One region of the Sinomonas atrocyanea genome, then DNA from elsewhere that is predicted to be linked to it. Evidence: riboswitches for the same ligand, from Rfam matches in the RefSeq annotation. Region 1 holds a riboswitch; the other holds the start of a gene.

Region 1 (7,645 bases):
CGCACAACCCGGCGGCGTTCAAGGCGCGCGGGCTGGGGGACTGGTTCGTCAACGGGACCTCGCCCGTGGCCCTGCACAGCATCGGCGAGGCAACGGCTCCGGCGGGGTCGGCCCGCTAGGCGCAGCTGACTCCTCAACGGCGCGTAGATGACCCCTCGACGGTGCGGACCTGACTCCTCAACGGCGCGTATCCCTCGTTGAGGAGTCACCTACGCCGTTTCGAGGAGTCACCTACGCCAGCTTGAAGAGTCACCTACGCCGTTTCGAGGGCTCACGCCCGGGCCAGGAGCTCCTCGCCCACCCGCCCGCGCTGGTAGAACACCTCGCGCCCGGCGCGCACCGGCTCGGTGAGCCCCGACTCCGCGAGCACCTTGAGGTGCGCGTTGACCGTCCCGGCGGCGAGGTCGAGCGCGCAGGCGAGCTGCGTCGTCGTCATCGGCACGTCCAGCTGCGCGAGGATCTGCGCGCGCGTCCGCCCGAGCAGGCGTGAGACCGGCGACTCGCGCGTCTCCCGCGTCGCCTCCCACAGCCGCCCGACGCCGCGGGGCGCGTACGTGATGGTGGGCACGAACGGGGCAATGTTGAGCACGAGCGTGTTGGGCCACACGAAGGCGTTCGGCACGAGGATCAGGCCGCTGCCCGGCTTGGGCCGCTCCGTCGCCTCGCACCCGCGCGTGATCTCCAGGCCGGTGTCGGTGGGGCGCACGCTCGGGTGCAGGGTCTTGAACACCTCCTGGATGCCGTACCGCGCCAGGTCGTCCAGGCGCGAGTCGATGTCCGCGAGCAGCACCGAGCGCAGCCTGGGCCAGTAGGGCTCGAGGGCCGTGGTCCAGTACCAGCGCAGCGCCGCCACGATCCGGCCCACCGAGCCCTCCGGGTCGGCGCGCAGCTCGGTGAGGGTGGCCCGCATGTAGCCGACGAGCTGGCACTTCTCGAGGCAGTCGAAGTCGCGCGCCCACAGCTCGGCGGGCACCTCGGCGACGGCGTCGAGGGCCTCCGCGAACGTGTCCGCGCGGGTCGGGGTCGGCGTGAGGGAGTCGGCGATGAAGCCCTTGGGCTGCACGAGGGTCGTCAGGACCCGCAGGTGCTCGCGGGAGAGCGGGTCGCCGCTCGCGGAGATGCGCTGGCGCGCCTCGGTGATCCAGGGCCGGTGCAGCGGCGTCCCGGCCTGCAGCGCGCGCAGGCTGGTCACCGTCTCCCACAGCGGGGAGGCCTCGAAGTGGACCTTGGTGAGGTCCTCGCTCGTGAGCGTGATCTGCATGGGCCCAGCGTAGGTTTCGGCGTGGCCCCGGTCGAGGATTCGGTGAGGGCCGAATCGTTTCGTCCCCCCTCGGCCCCGCGCAGACTTCTGGGCATGGAACCGAAGACCACCACCGCACCCTCCTCCTCCGACCACGGCTCGGCCGCCCGGATCCCGGACGCCCACGCCCTCGACGCCCGCCGGGGCGACGCCGCAGCCTCCGCCGTGGCCCCCGTCCGCGGGCGGCTCCTCCACCCCCTCCAGGCCGCCGAGCGCAGGCCCGCACGCGCTCCGCACTCCGTCCCCGCACCCGCCGCGGCACGCACGACGGCGGAGGCGAACCGGCCGTCGGCTCCTCGCCGGCCGGAGGGCGCACCGCGGGAGCTGGCGCCACGGGACCTGGTTCCGCCGACATCCCTCCCGGACACCTCGGGCGACCTGCTCGGGCTGCCCGATCTCCGCCCGCTCGTGCGGGCCCTGCGCGCGGGGTGGGCGTGGCTCGTGCGGCAGGCGCGGGCTTCCACCGAGGTCGACGCCCGGCTGCGGGCGCGGCGCGACGAGGATTCGGCCACGATGGCCCGGTCGGGAGCGATCCCGGGGCGCCTCATGTGAGCAGAAGGTTGACGTGTCAATCGCTCAGGCCTACAGTTGATTGAAGCATCAACTAAGACCTTGGAGGCATGCATGTCCTGGCTCAAGAAGCTCTTCGGCACGACCGACTCGTCCGCCGCCCACCGCGCCGAGGCTCCGGCCGCGGAGGCGACCCGCGCTCCGGCGCTCCCTTCCGCGGAGGCGCCCACCGCCGTCGTGCGGGAAGGCGCCCCGCGGATCGCGGTGGTGACCGGAAGCACCCGCCCCGGGCGCAACAGCCGCCAGGTGGCGGAGTGGGTCGTTGCGCGCGCGAACCAGCGCGGCGACGCCTCCTTCGAGCTCGTGGACATCGCCGACTTCAATCTGCCGCTGCTGGACGAGGCCTTCCCCGCCGCGTACGGCAACTACCAGGGCGAGCACACGAAGGCGTGGGCGGCGAAGATCGCCGAATTCGACGGCTACGTGTTCGTCACCCCCGAGTACAACCACTCGACGGCGCCGGCCCTCGCCAACGCGCTCTCGTTCCTCAACGCCGAGTGGGCCAACAAGGCCGCGGGCATCGTGGGCTACGGCTCGGCGCTGGGGGCGCGGGCGGTCGAGCACCTGCGGGGAGTGCTGTCCGAGCTGCAGATCGCCCACGTGCAGAAGACCGGCATGTTCTCGCTCTTCAACGACTTCGAGGACTTCTCGGTGTTCAAGCCGACCGACCTGCAGGCCGTGTCCGTGGACCCCATGCTCGATCAGCTCGTGGCCTGGACCGTGGCGTTCGCCCAGGTCCGCGCGGGCGAGCTCGAGGCCGCCGCGGTCTGAGCGGCTCCTGGAGGTGCCGTAGGTGGCTCCTCAACGGCGCGGAGGTGACTCCTCAACGGCGCGGAGGTGACTCCTCAACGCAGGTGGTTCAGGAGTCAGCTACGTCCGGTTGAGGAGTCAGATCCGACGAGCTTCCAGGACTTGCGCGATCTCCGCGATGCACGGCTCGTTCTGCAGGCTCGTCGTGTCCCCCAGCGCCGTGCCCTCGAACAGCTGCGTCAGGAGCCTGCGCATGATCTTGCCCGAGCGGGTCTTGGGCACGTCCGGCACCACGACGATCTCGCGCGGTTTCGCGATCGGCCCGATCTCCCGCGCAACATGCGCGCGGAGCTCCGCCGCGAGGTCCCCGCGCCGCTCCACCGCGGCGACGGCCTCCGGATTCACGACGACGAAGGCCGCCGCCGCGTGCCCCGTCACCGCATCCGCCACCGGGCAGACGCCGGCTTCGACCACGGCCGGGTGCGAGACGAGGGCCGACTCGATCTCGATCGTGGAGAGCCGGTGGCCGGAGATGTTGAGGACGTCGTCGGTGCGGCCCAGGATCCAGGTGTCGCCGTCGGCGTCGTACTTCGCGCCGTCGCCGGCGAGGAACCAGCCCTGCTCGGCGTACTTGCGCCAGTAGGAGTCCAGGTAGCGCTGCGGGTTGCCCCAGACCGTCCGCGCCATCGCGGGGCCGGTCGCGGTGACCACGATGTTCCCCTGCACGCCCGGCGCGACCCGGGCGCCGTCGTCGTCCACGATCGCCGTGGCGAGCCCGGGCAGCGCCCTGGTGGCGCACCCGGGCTTGAACGCAGCGTCGGCCTGCCGCGGCGAGAGCACGGTCGCGCCGGTCTCCGACTGCCACCACGTGTCCACCATCGGCACCTCGCCGCGCCCGATGTTCGAGCGCAGCCACCGCCACGCCTCCGGGTTCACGGCCTCCCCGACGGTGCCGCACACCCGGACCGAGGAGAAGTCGTACTCCGCGGGCACTCCCTCCGGGAACCAGCCCATGAGCGAGCGCACGAGCGTGGGTGCGGTGTAGTAGCTCGTCACCCCGTAGCGCTGGATGATCTCGAAGTGCCGGCCCGGATGCGGCGTGTTCGGGGTGCCCTCGAAGATCACCTGCGTGACGCCGTTGGAGAGCGGCCCGTAGATCTCGTACGTGTGCGCCGTGACCCAGGCGAGGTCCGCGGTGCACCAGTGCACGTCCGCGTCCCGCAGTGCCGGGTCGGGGTGGGAGAACAGGTACTCGTGGCTCCAGGACGCCTGGGTGAGGTAGCCGCCGGTCGTGTGGACCAGGCCCTTGGGCTTCCCCGTGGTGCCGGAGGTGTACATGATGAACAGCGGCGTCTCGGCCTCGAACGCCTCGGCCTCGTGGACCTCGGGCTGAGCGTCGACGAGCTCGTGCCACCACACGTCGCGGCCCGGCGTCCACGCGATCTCCGAGCCCGTCCGGCGGATCACCAGGACGTGGTCGACGGCGTTGTCCCCGCCGGCTGCTCCGCCGCGCACCGCGGCGTCGGCGTTCTCCTTCACCGGCACGGCCTTGCCGCGGCGGTACTGGCCGTCCGTGGTGACGAGCAGCTTGGCACCCGTGTCCTCGACGCGGAAGCGCAGCGCCTCGGCCGAGAAGCCGCCGAACACGAGCGAGTGCACCGCGCCGATCCGGGCGCACGCGAGCGTGATGACCACGGTCTCGACCAGCACGGGCAGGTAGATCACCACGCGGTCGCCCTGGCCGATCCCGAGCGCGAGCAGGGCGTTCGCGGCCTGGGAGACCCGGCGCTGCAGGTCCGCGTACGTGACGGTGACGCGGTCGCCCGGCTCGCCCTCGAAGTGCAGGGCCACCTTGTCCCCGCGCCCGGCGGCGACGTGGCGGTCGGCGCAGTTCACGGCCGCGTTCAGGCGCCCACCTTCGAACCAGCGGATCACGGGCGGTGTGTCGGTGGAGGGGTCCGCGGGGATCCACGTGTGGGCGGCGTCCCACGGCTCGGCCCACGTCAGGCGCCGCGCGGCGTCCTCCCAGAAGGCGATCCGCTCGGGATCGAGCTGGCTGGTGGCGGTCGTGGGGGGTTCGAGGACAGACGTCATGGCTCTCTCTCCATCGGTTCTGGCGGTAGCACCTGTGGTCCTGCGCAGAGGGTGGTCCTGTGCAGAGGGCCATGGTTGCTGCGGCGTCACGGAGCCAGATCTCTCGGCCGCTCGGGATGGTCACCTCACTGTTGCGCGCCGGATGCAAACCGGCCAAAAAAGGCGTGCAGGGTCGCGTAACAAAGTTCAATGTGACCTTCTGTGTCCCAGGCCACGGCTGGACGGTGGACGCCTCGGAGACGCTTTTCGTAGGGTGGAAGGCAGGATCAAGAGTCCCGGTGCGAAGCTCTGGCTGGCCGGGCGGCAACCCTCTCCCGTAGTGGGGTGCCCCAGATGAGGATCCGGCCGCGGTGGCCATCCGCGGCAAGTACGGCGCCCGGAACCGCGGGCGTCCGGCCGTTTCGCTGGAGGACTCATGACTGCCACCCCGCTCGACCTCGTGACCGGTGCCGACCTGCGCCGGGCCATGGGGTGCTGGGCCACGGGGATCGCCGTCATCACCACCTCGGACGGCGGCACCCTCGCGGGCCTCGTGAGCAATTCGTTCACGTCGATCAGCCTGGATCCGCCGCTCGTCTCGTGGGCGGTGGACAAGTCGTCGAGCTCGTTTGCGACATGGATCAACACCGACAACTACGCCGTGCACATCCTCTCCGAGTCACGGCGGGACCTCGTGCAGCGGTTCGCGGCGAAGGGGACGGACAAGTTCGCGGGGCTGGACTGGGAGCCCGGCGTGCTGGGCTCGCCCGTCGTGGCCGCCGACGTCCCGCGTGTTGAGTGTCGCCTCTGGCAGCGGGTGGACGCGGGGGACCACGTCATCCTGATCGGCGAGGTTGTCAGCATCTCGGGCCAGGACGACTTCCGCCCCCTCACCAACCACGTGTACTGGGCAAAGTAGACCTACTGGCGCACAGCCACGCTGCCGGGGCCCCGGCTCCGCCTCAACGGAGGGGGCCCCGGCATGCTCCGTGCGCCCGACCTACTCTGGACCCGACGTACTCTGGAGGGGTGTCCCCTGACATGCTCGGGCCGCTGCGGAAGCGGCTCCGCCTGACGTTCGCCGGCGAGTCCGAGACCATCCCCGCGTGGGAGACGGCCCTCGAGGACGGCGACGACGCGGGCTTCTTCCCGCCCGACTCCGCCGTCTGGGCGGTGCACGGCTCCATGTCCACGATCGCCGCCGGAATCCGCGCGCTCCTCACCCAGGCGCTCCACCCCGGCGTGCTGGCGGGGGTGGTGGACCACTCCAACTACCGCGCGGACCCCCTCGGCCGCCTGGCCGGGACCATCCGCTGGATCTTCACGGTCACCTACGGCGACACCGCGGCCGCCCGCGCGGCCTGCGCGTGGGTGCGCGGCGTGCACGTGCCGGTGACCGGCACCTACGTCTCGCCGGGCGGCGCGCACGAGCAGTACTCCGCGAACGATCCGGCCCTCGCCGAGTGGGTGCACATCGCGTTCACCGACGCGTTCCTGCGCAGCTACGAGGCCTTCCACGGCCCGGTTCCCGGCGGCGCCGACCGCTATGTGGCCGAGTGGGCCACGGCCGGCGAGCTCATGGGCGTCGCGGACCCGCCCCGCACCGAGGCTGACCTCGCGGAGCGCATCCGGGCGTACGACGCCGCGGGGCAGCTCTCCGGCGGCCCCCGCGTCGACGAGGTGGTCGCCTTCATCCGGCGACCGCCGCTGGACCCGCTCCTCAAGCCCGGCTACGCGCTGCTCTTCGGCGCGGTCCTCGACACGCTTCCGCCGCGGCATCTGGAGCTCCTGGGGCTCTCGCGTCCGCGGCTCGGGCCCGTGCCGCTGCCGCTGGCGGGGGCCGCGAAGGCGACGCTCGCCGTCATCGGCCGGGCGCTGGGCCCGATGGCGCCGAGCGAAGCCGCCGCCCGGCGCCGCCTGGTCCGCCTCGGCGTGCTCTGAGTCCCCGCCCGCTCCCTCGCCTTTCCCCGCCCCGACGCGGGGTCACCTCTCAGCCGACGCGGGGTCACCTCTCGACAGACCCGGGGTCACCTCTCAGCCGACGCGGGGCCTAGGTACTGACATCCCTCCGTGAGTGAATGGGCGCATGTGGATTGCCTGGATCGAGTTCGACCTGCTCCTCGGCGATGTGCACTCCCTCAAGGAGAAACGCTCAGTGGTCCGGCCGATCGTCGCGGAGCTGCGCCGACGGTTCGACGTCTCGGCGGCCGAGGTCGGGGACATGGACCTGCACCGCCGCGCGCGCATCGGCGTCGGCATCGTCAGCGCGGACAGGGCTCACGCGGTGGAGGTGCTCGACGCCGTCGAACGCCTCGTCGCCGGCCGCCCGGAGGTCGAGCTGCTCAGCGCCCGCCGGCGCGAGGCCCGCAGCGACGACTGACCCGCCGCGACGGTGGATCAGCGCACGAACAGCAGGATCACGTGCAGCGCACTCAGCGCGACGCCCGCGACCGCCATCGCCGAGACCCGCGCCGCCCGCACCTTCGACCGGGCGAACGAGCCCCACGCGGCGAACGCGGAGCCGAGGAGGGGCCCTGCAGCGAGGAAGGCGCCGATCCAGGGCACGGCGCCCAGGGTCAGGGCCAGGATGCCGAAGCCGAGCGCCACCCCGCCCAGACCGGTCGCGAGCCGCGAGACGGGTTTGGGCGGCCTGCGCTCGCCCCCTCGCGGCTGCCCGGCGCTGGCGGGCGACGCCGGGCCCCCTCCCGCGCGGACGATCTCGCCGCGGCGGGTGCCGTCCGGCAGGAGGCCATCCAGCCCGCGGCCGGACGCGGCCGCACCGGGCTGGACCCCGTCGGGCCAGTAGGCGCTGGGGTCCCGGTAGGGATTCCGCCGAGGGGCATTGCCGGGGGTGGTCACCGTCCCATTATGGGCGGCCGGCCCCGTGCACGTCCTCAGGGTTCACCCTGAGCAGACCCCGGATCCGCGGGCACCCCCATATGCCCTGCGCTT
Region 2 (7,645 bases), 2.1 Mb from region 1:
GCGGCCCGGTGCCGAGCCTCGACCACATCTCGATGACCGTCGAGGTCCTGCGCGGCGTCGGGGTGGAGGTCGACGACACGGTCCCCCACCACTGGGTCGTCTCGCCCGGCCCCATCCGGGCCTTCGATGTCCGGATCGAGCAGGACCTCTCCAACGCGGGCCCGTTCCTCGCCGCGGCCCTCGCCACCCGGGGCACCGTCCGCGTCCCCAACTGGCCCGAGCACACCACCCAGGTCGGCGACGCCTGGCGCGAGATCCTCCCCCGCCTCGGAGCCGAGGTGACCCTCGACGCCGGCACCCTCACCGTCCGCGGCGGGGAGCGCATCACCGGAGCGGACCTGGCCGACACGAGCGAGCTCGCCCCGACGGTCGCGGCGCTGTGCGCGCTCGCCGACTCGCCCTCGCGGCTCACCGGCATCGCGCACCTCCGCGGGCACGAGACGGACCGGCTCGCGGCGCTCGTCGCCGAGATCACCCGGCTCGGAGGGGACGCCGAGGAGACCGACGACGGCCTCGTGATCCGGCCCGCCCCGCTGCACGGCGGCGTGGTCCGCTCCTACGCCGACCACCGCATGGCCACCGCCGGCGCCATCCTGGGGCTCGCCGTCCCCGGGGTCGAGGTCGAGGACATCGCCACGACGTCCAAGACCATGCCGGAGTTCCCCCAGATGTGGGCGCGCATGCTGGGCCAGCACGCGCAGGCGGGAGCCGGCTCCTAGCATGGGGCAGCGCGAGTGGGACGAGAGCGACGTCCGCGTCCGCCCGAACAAGCGTGGCAGCCGTCCGCGCACCAAGGACCGGCCGAGCCACGAGGACGCCGTCGTGGGCCGCATCGTCACGGTGGACCGCGGGCGCTACACGGCGGTCCTCGACGAGGACACGCCCCAGGAGCGGGTGGTGATCGCCGCACGGGCCCGGGAGCTGCGCCGCACGCCCGTGGTGCCCGGCGACTTCGTGGGCCTGGTGGGCGACGTCAGCGGCCGGCCCGACACCCTCGCACGGCTCGTCCGCATCGAGGAGCGCTCGACCGTCCTGCGGCGCAGCGCCGACGACACGGACCCGGACGAGCGGGTCGTCGTCGCGAACGCGGACCAGCTCGTGATCGTGGTCGCCGCTGCCAACCCCGAGCCCCGCACCGGCTTCATCGACCGGGCCCTCGTCGCGGCCTACGATGCCGGGATTGAGCCACTGCTGCTCGTGACGAAGGCGGACCTGAAGGATCCGGCCGCGCTCCTGGCCAACTACCGGCTCCTGCCCCTCACCGTCGTCGTGAGCCGCACCGCCGAGGAGCCCGCAGAGGGCGCCCAAACCGAAGACGGCGCCTCGGCCCGGCTCGACGACGAGGCCGTGGAGCGGCTCCGCGCCCAGCTCGAGGGCCACGTGACGGTACTGCTCGGCCACTCGGGCGTGGGCAAGTCCACCATGGTCAACGCGCTCACCGGCGCCGACCGCGCCACCGGCGGGGTCAACGCGGTGACCGGGCGCGGCCGGCACACCTCCTCCTCGGCGCTCGCGCTGCGCCTCGCCGACGCCCCGTCGGGCAGCTGGATCATCGACACTCCCGGGATCCGCTCGTTCGGGCTCGCCCACGTGGACCCCGACCGGATCCTGCACGCCTTCGCGGACCTCGAGCCGGGCATCGAGGCATGCGAACGCGGCTGCCGGCATGACGCCGCGGCAGTGGGCTGCGGCCTCGACGCGTGGGTCGCCGGCGGGCACGCGGGCGACGCCGGCCCGGCCCGCCTCGCGTCGCTGCGCCGCCTCCTCGGGGCCGGCCCGCGGGAGGAAGCGCAGGACGAGAAGGAACTCGGCGTCTAGGCTGTGCTCCCGTCTCGGCTGTGCCTCGCGGCCGGCGCGCGCCCCAGGGGATAGCGTGGGGTCCATGACCTCAGTGACCGAGACCTCGTACAACGACGACCTCCGCCTCGCCCACGTCCTGGCGGACTCGGTCGACGCCCAGACGATGGAGCGGTTCAAGGCCCTCGACCTGAAGGTGGAGACCAAGCCGGACCTGACCCCGGTCACCGACGCCGACCGCGCCGCCGAGGAGGCGATCCGCGGGCAGCTCTCCCGCTCCCGGCCCCGCGACGCGGTGGTGGGCGAGGAGTTCGGGACCACGGGCCACGGGTCCCGCCGCTGGATCATCGACCCGATCGACGGCACCAAGAACTTCGTCCGCGGCGTGCCCGTGTGGGCGTCCCTGATCGCCCTGGCCGACGGCGACGAGATCGTGGTCGGCGTGGTGAGCGCCCCGGCCCTCGGCCGGCGGTGGTGGGCGGCCAAGGGCACCGGCGCCTACACGGGGCGCTCCCTCGCCTCCGCCACGCGGCTGAAGGTCTCCGACGTCTCGAAGCTGCAGGACGCATCGCTGTCCTATTCCTCGCTCTCGGGCTGGAAGGAGCGCGGGAGCCTCGAGGACTTCCTCGGCCTCACCGACGAGGTCTGGCGGACCCGCGCCTACGGGGACTTCTGGTCCTACTGCCTCGTCGCCGAGGGCGCCGTGGACATCGCCACAGAGCCCGAGCTCGCCCTCTACGACATGGCCGCCCTCGTGCCCATCGTCACCGAGGCGGGGGGCCGCTTCACCTCCCTGGACGGGCAGGACGGCCCGTGGGGCGGCAATGCGCTCGCGACCAACGGGATCCTGCACTCCGAGGTGCTCGGCAAGCTGAACCCCGGCCGCGACGACCTCCTGCCGGACTGACGCGGGCCCCGGCAGCCGGCCCGCGCCCCGTCACCGTTCGTCACACTGACCCGCTGCGCGCCGCCCGGCGTGCGCGGCCCTCCCGCGTGCCCTAGGGTCTTTGCCAAGGTCACGAGTGCCAGCGCGAAACCCCGGTTTGCTGGCCGGCAACCCTCCCAGACGCGGCGGGGTGCCCCGGGTGACGACCGGGCCGGTCCGGAACGGATGCGGCAAGCGCGGACCCGAGGGTCCCTCGCCTGTGAGGAACGCCGATGAGCACTGTCCTGTCCCCCACCGCCGACGCTGCCGAGCTGAGCGCGCGGTACCCCGACGCGCTCGAGCCACTCGCCGCCGTCGTCGGCGCCGACCTCGCCGCGCCGCTCGTGACCGGCGGGAGCGTCCGGTACGCCAATCTCGACTACGCGGCCTCCGCCCCGGCGCTGGCCGAGGTCGCCGACCACCTCACCGAGGTGCTGCCCTTCTACGCGAGCGTGCACCGCGGCGCCGGCTACGCCTCGCAGATCAGCACGAGCGTCTACGAGAACGCGCGCGGAACCGTGCGCGCCTTCGCCGGGGCGAGGCCGGACGACGCGGTCGTGTTCACGCGCAACACCACCGACTCCCTCAACCTGCTCGCCGGCTGCGTCCCGCCCGGCCTCGACGTCCTCTACCTGGACATCGAGCACCACGCGAACCTCCTGCCCTGGCAGGGCCGCCCGCACCGCAGCGTCGTCGCCGCGGACACGGTCGCCGAGACGCTCGAGCGCCTCGGCGCAGAGCTCGCCCACGGCGGGGTGGGCCTCCTCGCCGTGACCGGGGCCTCCAACGTCACCGGGGAAGTCCTCCCCCTCGCCGAGCTCGCCGCCCTCGCCCACGCCCACGGGGCCAGGATCCTCGTCGACGCCGCCCAGCTGGCCCCGCACCGCCGGATCGACATGGCGGGGGACCCCGGAGCCGTCACGGGCATCGACTACCTCGCCTTCTCGGGCCACAAGCTCTACGCCCCCTTCGGCAGCGGCGTGCTCGTGGGCCGGCCGGACTGGCTCGACGCCGGCCGGCCGCACCTCGCCGGCGGCGGCGCCGTCAGCGAGGTCCGCCTCGAGTCCGTGGCCTGGGCCACCGGGCCGGCCCGGCACGAGGCCGGCTCCCCCAACGTCCTCGGCGCGGCGACGCTCGCCCGCGCCGCCGAGGTCCTCGGCGCCCTGGACCCCGTCGCGTGGACCCGCCACGAGGAGCAGCTGCGCGCCGCGCTCGTGGACGGCCTGGAGGCGATCGACGGCGTCGGCGTCCACCGCCTCTTCGCCGACGCGCCGTCGGCGATCGGCGTGGTGAACTTCTCGATTGCCGGCTACGACGCGGGCCTCGCGGCCGCCTACCTCTCCGCAGAGCACGGCATCGGCGTGCGGGACGGGCGATTCTGCGCCCATCCTGCCCTGACCCGGCTCGGGCTGCCGGCGGGCTCCCTGCGGGCCAGCTTCGGCGTCGGCTCCCGGCTCGAGGACGTCGAGCGGCTCGTGGCAGCGGTCGGGCAGCTCGTCGAGGCCGGGCTGGGCATCGACTACGCCGTCGACGCCGGGCGATGGGTCCCTGCCCGGGACACCCGGCCGTTCCCCGCCTGGGCGCCCAACACCCCGGGCACCGCGGGGGCGGCGCCGTGCAGCCTCGGCGAGTGAGCGGCGTCGTCCGCACGCCCTAGGGGCCGCGCCCGACGTAGAGTGGGGAGCCGGAATCCTCGAAAGGAACTGATGGGACGGGGCGGGCCGAAGTTCGACGACGCGCGGCGGCGCGAGCTCGCCGGGGCGTTCTCCGCCGGCGGCGAGCACTACGAACGGGTCCGCCCCGGCTACCCGAGGGAGGCGGCCGACTGGATCGTCCCGGACGGCGCGCGCACCGCGGTCGATCTCGGGGCCGGCACCGGCAAGTTCACCGAGCTGCTCGTGGCCCGCGGCCTCGCCGTGACCGCCGTGGACCCGTCCGCGGACATGCTGGCCCAGCTCGCCGCCAGGCTCCCCTCGGTCACGTGCGTCGCTGCCCCCGCCGAGCGGACCGGGCTGCCGGACGCCTCCACGGACGTGGTGGTCGCCGCCCAGGCCTGGCACTGGTTCGACCCGGCGGCCGCGACCCGCGAGGCGGCCCGCCTCCTCCGTCCGGGCGGCCGCGCCGGGCTCGTGTGGAACCAGCTCGACACGCGCATCCCCTGGGTCCACCGGCTCTCGCGCATCATGCACGCCGGCGACGTCCACAAGCCGGACTACCACCCGCCGTCGGGCCCGGAGCTGCACGGCTGGGAGCCGCTCGTGATCGCCTGGGAGGACCCGACCACCCCCGAGGGCATCGTGGAGCTGACGAAGTCCCGCAGCTACTACCTGCGGGCCTCCGAGAAGAACCGGCGCAGGGTCGAGGACAACCTCGCCTGGTACCTCTTCGAGCACCTCGGCCACTCCGCTGGCGAGCCCCTCGCCCTGCCCTACATCACCCAGGCGTGGCGCGCCACGGAGGCACCGCGCTGACGCCGGTGCGCAGCACCTTGCCGCACGCAAGCGCAGCCCGTAGTGTTTAGGTGTACCGAAAACTTATGTTTGGCGCGTCTAAGTGCCAGGCAGGCGCTGGCGAGGAGGCCGGTCGAGGGTGGACAGGGTGCTGAAGGCGCAGCGCACGGCCGCGGGCCGCTCCCGCTGGCCCCTGCTCCTCGGGGCCCTCGGACCGGCGTTCGTGGCCTCCGTGGCCTATGTGGACCCCGGCAATGTGGCGGCGAACCTGACCGCAGGCGCCCGATACGGCTACCTGCTCATGTGGGTGCTCGTCCTCGCCAACCTCATGGCGATGCTCATCCAGTACCTCTCGGCGAAGCTCGGCGTGGTCACGGGGCGCACGCTCCCCGAGCTGCTGGGAGCCCGCCTGAGGCCCGGACCCCGCCGGCTCTACTGGGCGCAGGCCGAGATCGTCGCGCTCGCCACAGACCTCGCCGAGGTGGTGGGCGGCGCGCTCGCGCTGCAGCTCCTGTTCCGGGTCCCGCTCCCCGTGGGCGCCGTCATCGTCGGGGTCGTCTCGATGGGGATCCTCGCGATCCAGGATTTCCGCACCCAGCAGCGGTTCGAGCTGGCGATCGTTGCCCTCCTCGCCGTCATCGCGCTCGGCTTCCTCGCCGGCCTCGCCGTCAGCGCGCCCTCCCCGGCCGCCATGGCCGGCGGGCTCCTTCCCCGGTTCGACGGCCCCGACTCGGTCCTGCTCGCCGCCTCCATGCTGGGGGCCACCGTCATGCCCCACGCGATCTACGTCCATTCGGCGCTGTCCCGCGACCGCCACCGCGGCGACGCCGACGGCCACCCGGGCGCCCCGGCCATCCGGCGGCTCCTGCGGGGGACGCGCGTGGACGTGGTCATCGCCCTCGGGGTCGCGGGCGTCGTCAACATCGGCATGCTCCTCCTCGCAGCCTCCACTCTCGGCGGCACCGAGGGAACGGACTCGATCGAGGGGGCGCACGCGGCGATCGAGAGGGCGCTCGGCCCCGCCGTTGGCATCGTCTTCGCCGTGGGGCTGCTCGCCAGCGGCCTCGCCTCCACCGCCGTGGGCTCCTACGCCGGTGCGACGATCATGCAGGGCCTGCTCGAACGCCGCATTCCCCTCGTCCTCCGCCGGGCGATCACGCTGGTCCCGTCGGTGCTGGTCCTCGCCCTCGGCGTGGACCCCACGTGGGCCCTCGTCGTGAGCCAGGCGGTCCTGAGCTTCGGGATCCCGTTCGCCCTCGTCCCGCTCATCCGGCTCAGCACCCAGGCCGCCGTGGTCGGCGAGCACACGCTGCGGCCGCCGCTGGTGGTCGCCGCCTGGCTCAGCGCGGCGCTGGTCATCGTGCTCAACGTCGCCCTGCTCTGGCTCACGGCCGGCCCCCTGCTCGGACGGTAGGGTGGATGGCGTGAAGAGCCAGCTCTCCTCCTCCACCGAGGACTACGTGAAGACGATCTATGCCTTCACCGAGTGGCAGGACGCCCCCATCACGTCCTCGCAGCTCGCGGCACGGCTCGGCGTGGCGAACTCGTCGGTGTCCGAGATGGTGCGCAAGCTCAAGGACCTCGGCCTCGTGGACCACCGCCCGTACGGCGCGGTGCGGCTCACCCAGGAGGGCCGGCGCGTGGCGCTCACCATGGTCCGGCGGCACCGCCTCCTCGAGACCTTCCTGGTCAGCGAGCTGGGCTACAGCTGGGACGAGGTCCACGTCGAGGCCGAGCTGCTCGAGCACGCGGTCTCCGACCTCTTCGTCGAGCGCCTGGCCGCCAAGCTCGGCAACCCTGCCCGCGATCCCCACGGGGACCCGATCCCGACGGCGGAGGGGACCGTGCCCCGCATCGACGCCCACCGCCTCAGCGAGCTCGATCCCGGCCACACGGGACGGATCGCCCGGATCAGCGACGAGAACCCGGATCTGCTCCGCTACCTCGCCCAGGAGAGGATCTCCCTCGACACGGACGTGACGGTGGTGCGGCGCAAGCCGTTCGGCGGCCCGCTCGTGGTCCGCATCGACGAGGGCGACGGCTCGCGCGACTTCGACGTTGCCGACGAGGTGGCCGGAGCGGTGTGGGTCCGGAACGGGCCGCCCCACGCGGGCTGTGCCCTCGAGCCCGGCTCCTAGTACTTCCGCTGGAGCCAGAACGCGAGCACCGTATCGGCCAGCGCCAGCACCGCCAGGACGAGGCCCAGCGGCTGCCCGCAGGCCGCGGCGGCCAGCCCCGCCGCCGCGAACGCGGCCAGGCCCACGAGCGGGCGCCGGGGCCAGGAGATCCTCCGCCGCGCCTTCGGCGCCATGAACAGGCCCCACGCGACCGCGAAGGCGCCGGCCAGGACCAAGCCCGCGACGGCACCGCCTGCCGCGGGGGCCAGCCTGCTGCCGATGTACCAGAACGCACCGAGGGCGGCGACCTCGAGGAGGAACGCGAGCGCCGCGTGCAGCATCCCCCACGGGCCGCC

The links. A riboswitch is a leader RNA that binds a small molecule or an ion and turns the genes downstream of it on or off. The one in region 1 is predicted to bind S-adenosylmethionine.
Region 2: another riboswitch for S-adenosylmethionine. It lies ahead of SA2016_RS12810 (aminotransferase class V-fold PLP-dependent enzyme); the one in region 1 lies ahead of acs (acetate--CoA ligase).

The regions. Positions count from the first base shown of each region.
Region 1 covers NZ_CP014518.1:505,225-512,869, forward strand. The annotation lists gene SA2016_RS02430 (acyl-CoA dehydrogenase family protein) at 1-119, shown strand, start outside; gene SA2016_RS02435 (ArsR/SmtB family transcription factor) at 272-1,261, opposite strand; gene SA2016_RS02440 (hypothetical protein) at 1,355-1,852, shown strand; gene SA2016_RS02445 (NADPH-dependent FMN reductase) at 1,925-2,641, shown strand; gene acs (acetate--CoA ligase) at 2,759-4,714, opposite strand; SAM riboswitch class I at 4,722-4,837, opposite strand; SAM riboswitch class IV at 4,979-5,090, shown strand; gene SA2016_RS02455 (flavin reductase family protein) at 5,130-5,612, shown strand; gene SA2016_RS02460 (oxygenase MpaB family protein) at 5,735-6,634, shown strand; gene SA2016_RS02465 (DUF503 domain-containing protein) at 6,780-7,073, shown strand; gene SA2016_RS02470 (hypothetical protein) at 7,091-7,552, opposite strand.
Region 2 covers NZ_CP014518.1:2,778,947-2,786,591, forward strand. The annotation lists gene aroA (3-phosphoshikimate 1-carboxyvinyltransferase) at 1-719, shown strand, start outside; gene rsgA (ribosome small subunit-dependent GTPase A) at 721-1,818, shown strand; gene hisN (histidinol-phosphatase) at 1,883-2,704, shown strand; SAM riboswitch class IV at 2,812-2,926, shown strand; gene SA2016_RS12810 (aminotransferase class V-fold PLP-dependent enzyme) at 2,956-4,356, shown strand; gene SA2016_RS12815 (class I SAM-dependent methyltransferase) at 4,429-5,193, shown strand; gene SA2016_RS12820 (Nramp family divalent metal transporter) at 5,321-6,586, shown strand; gene SA2016_RS12825 (metal-dependent transcriptional regulator) at 6,597-7,310, shown strand; gene SA2016_RS12830 (YrdB family protein) at 7,307-7,645, opposite strand, start outside.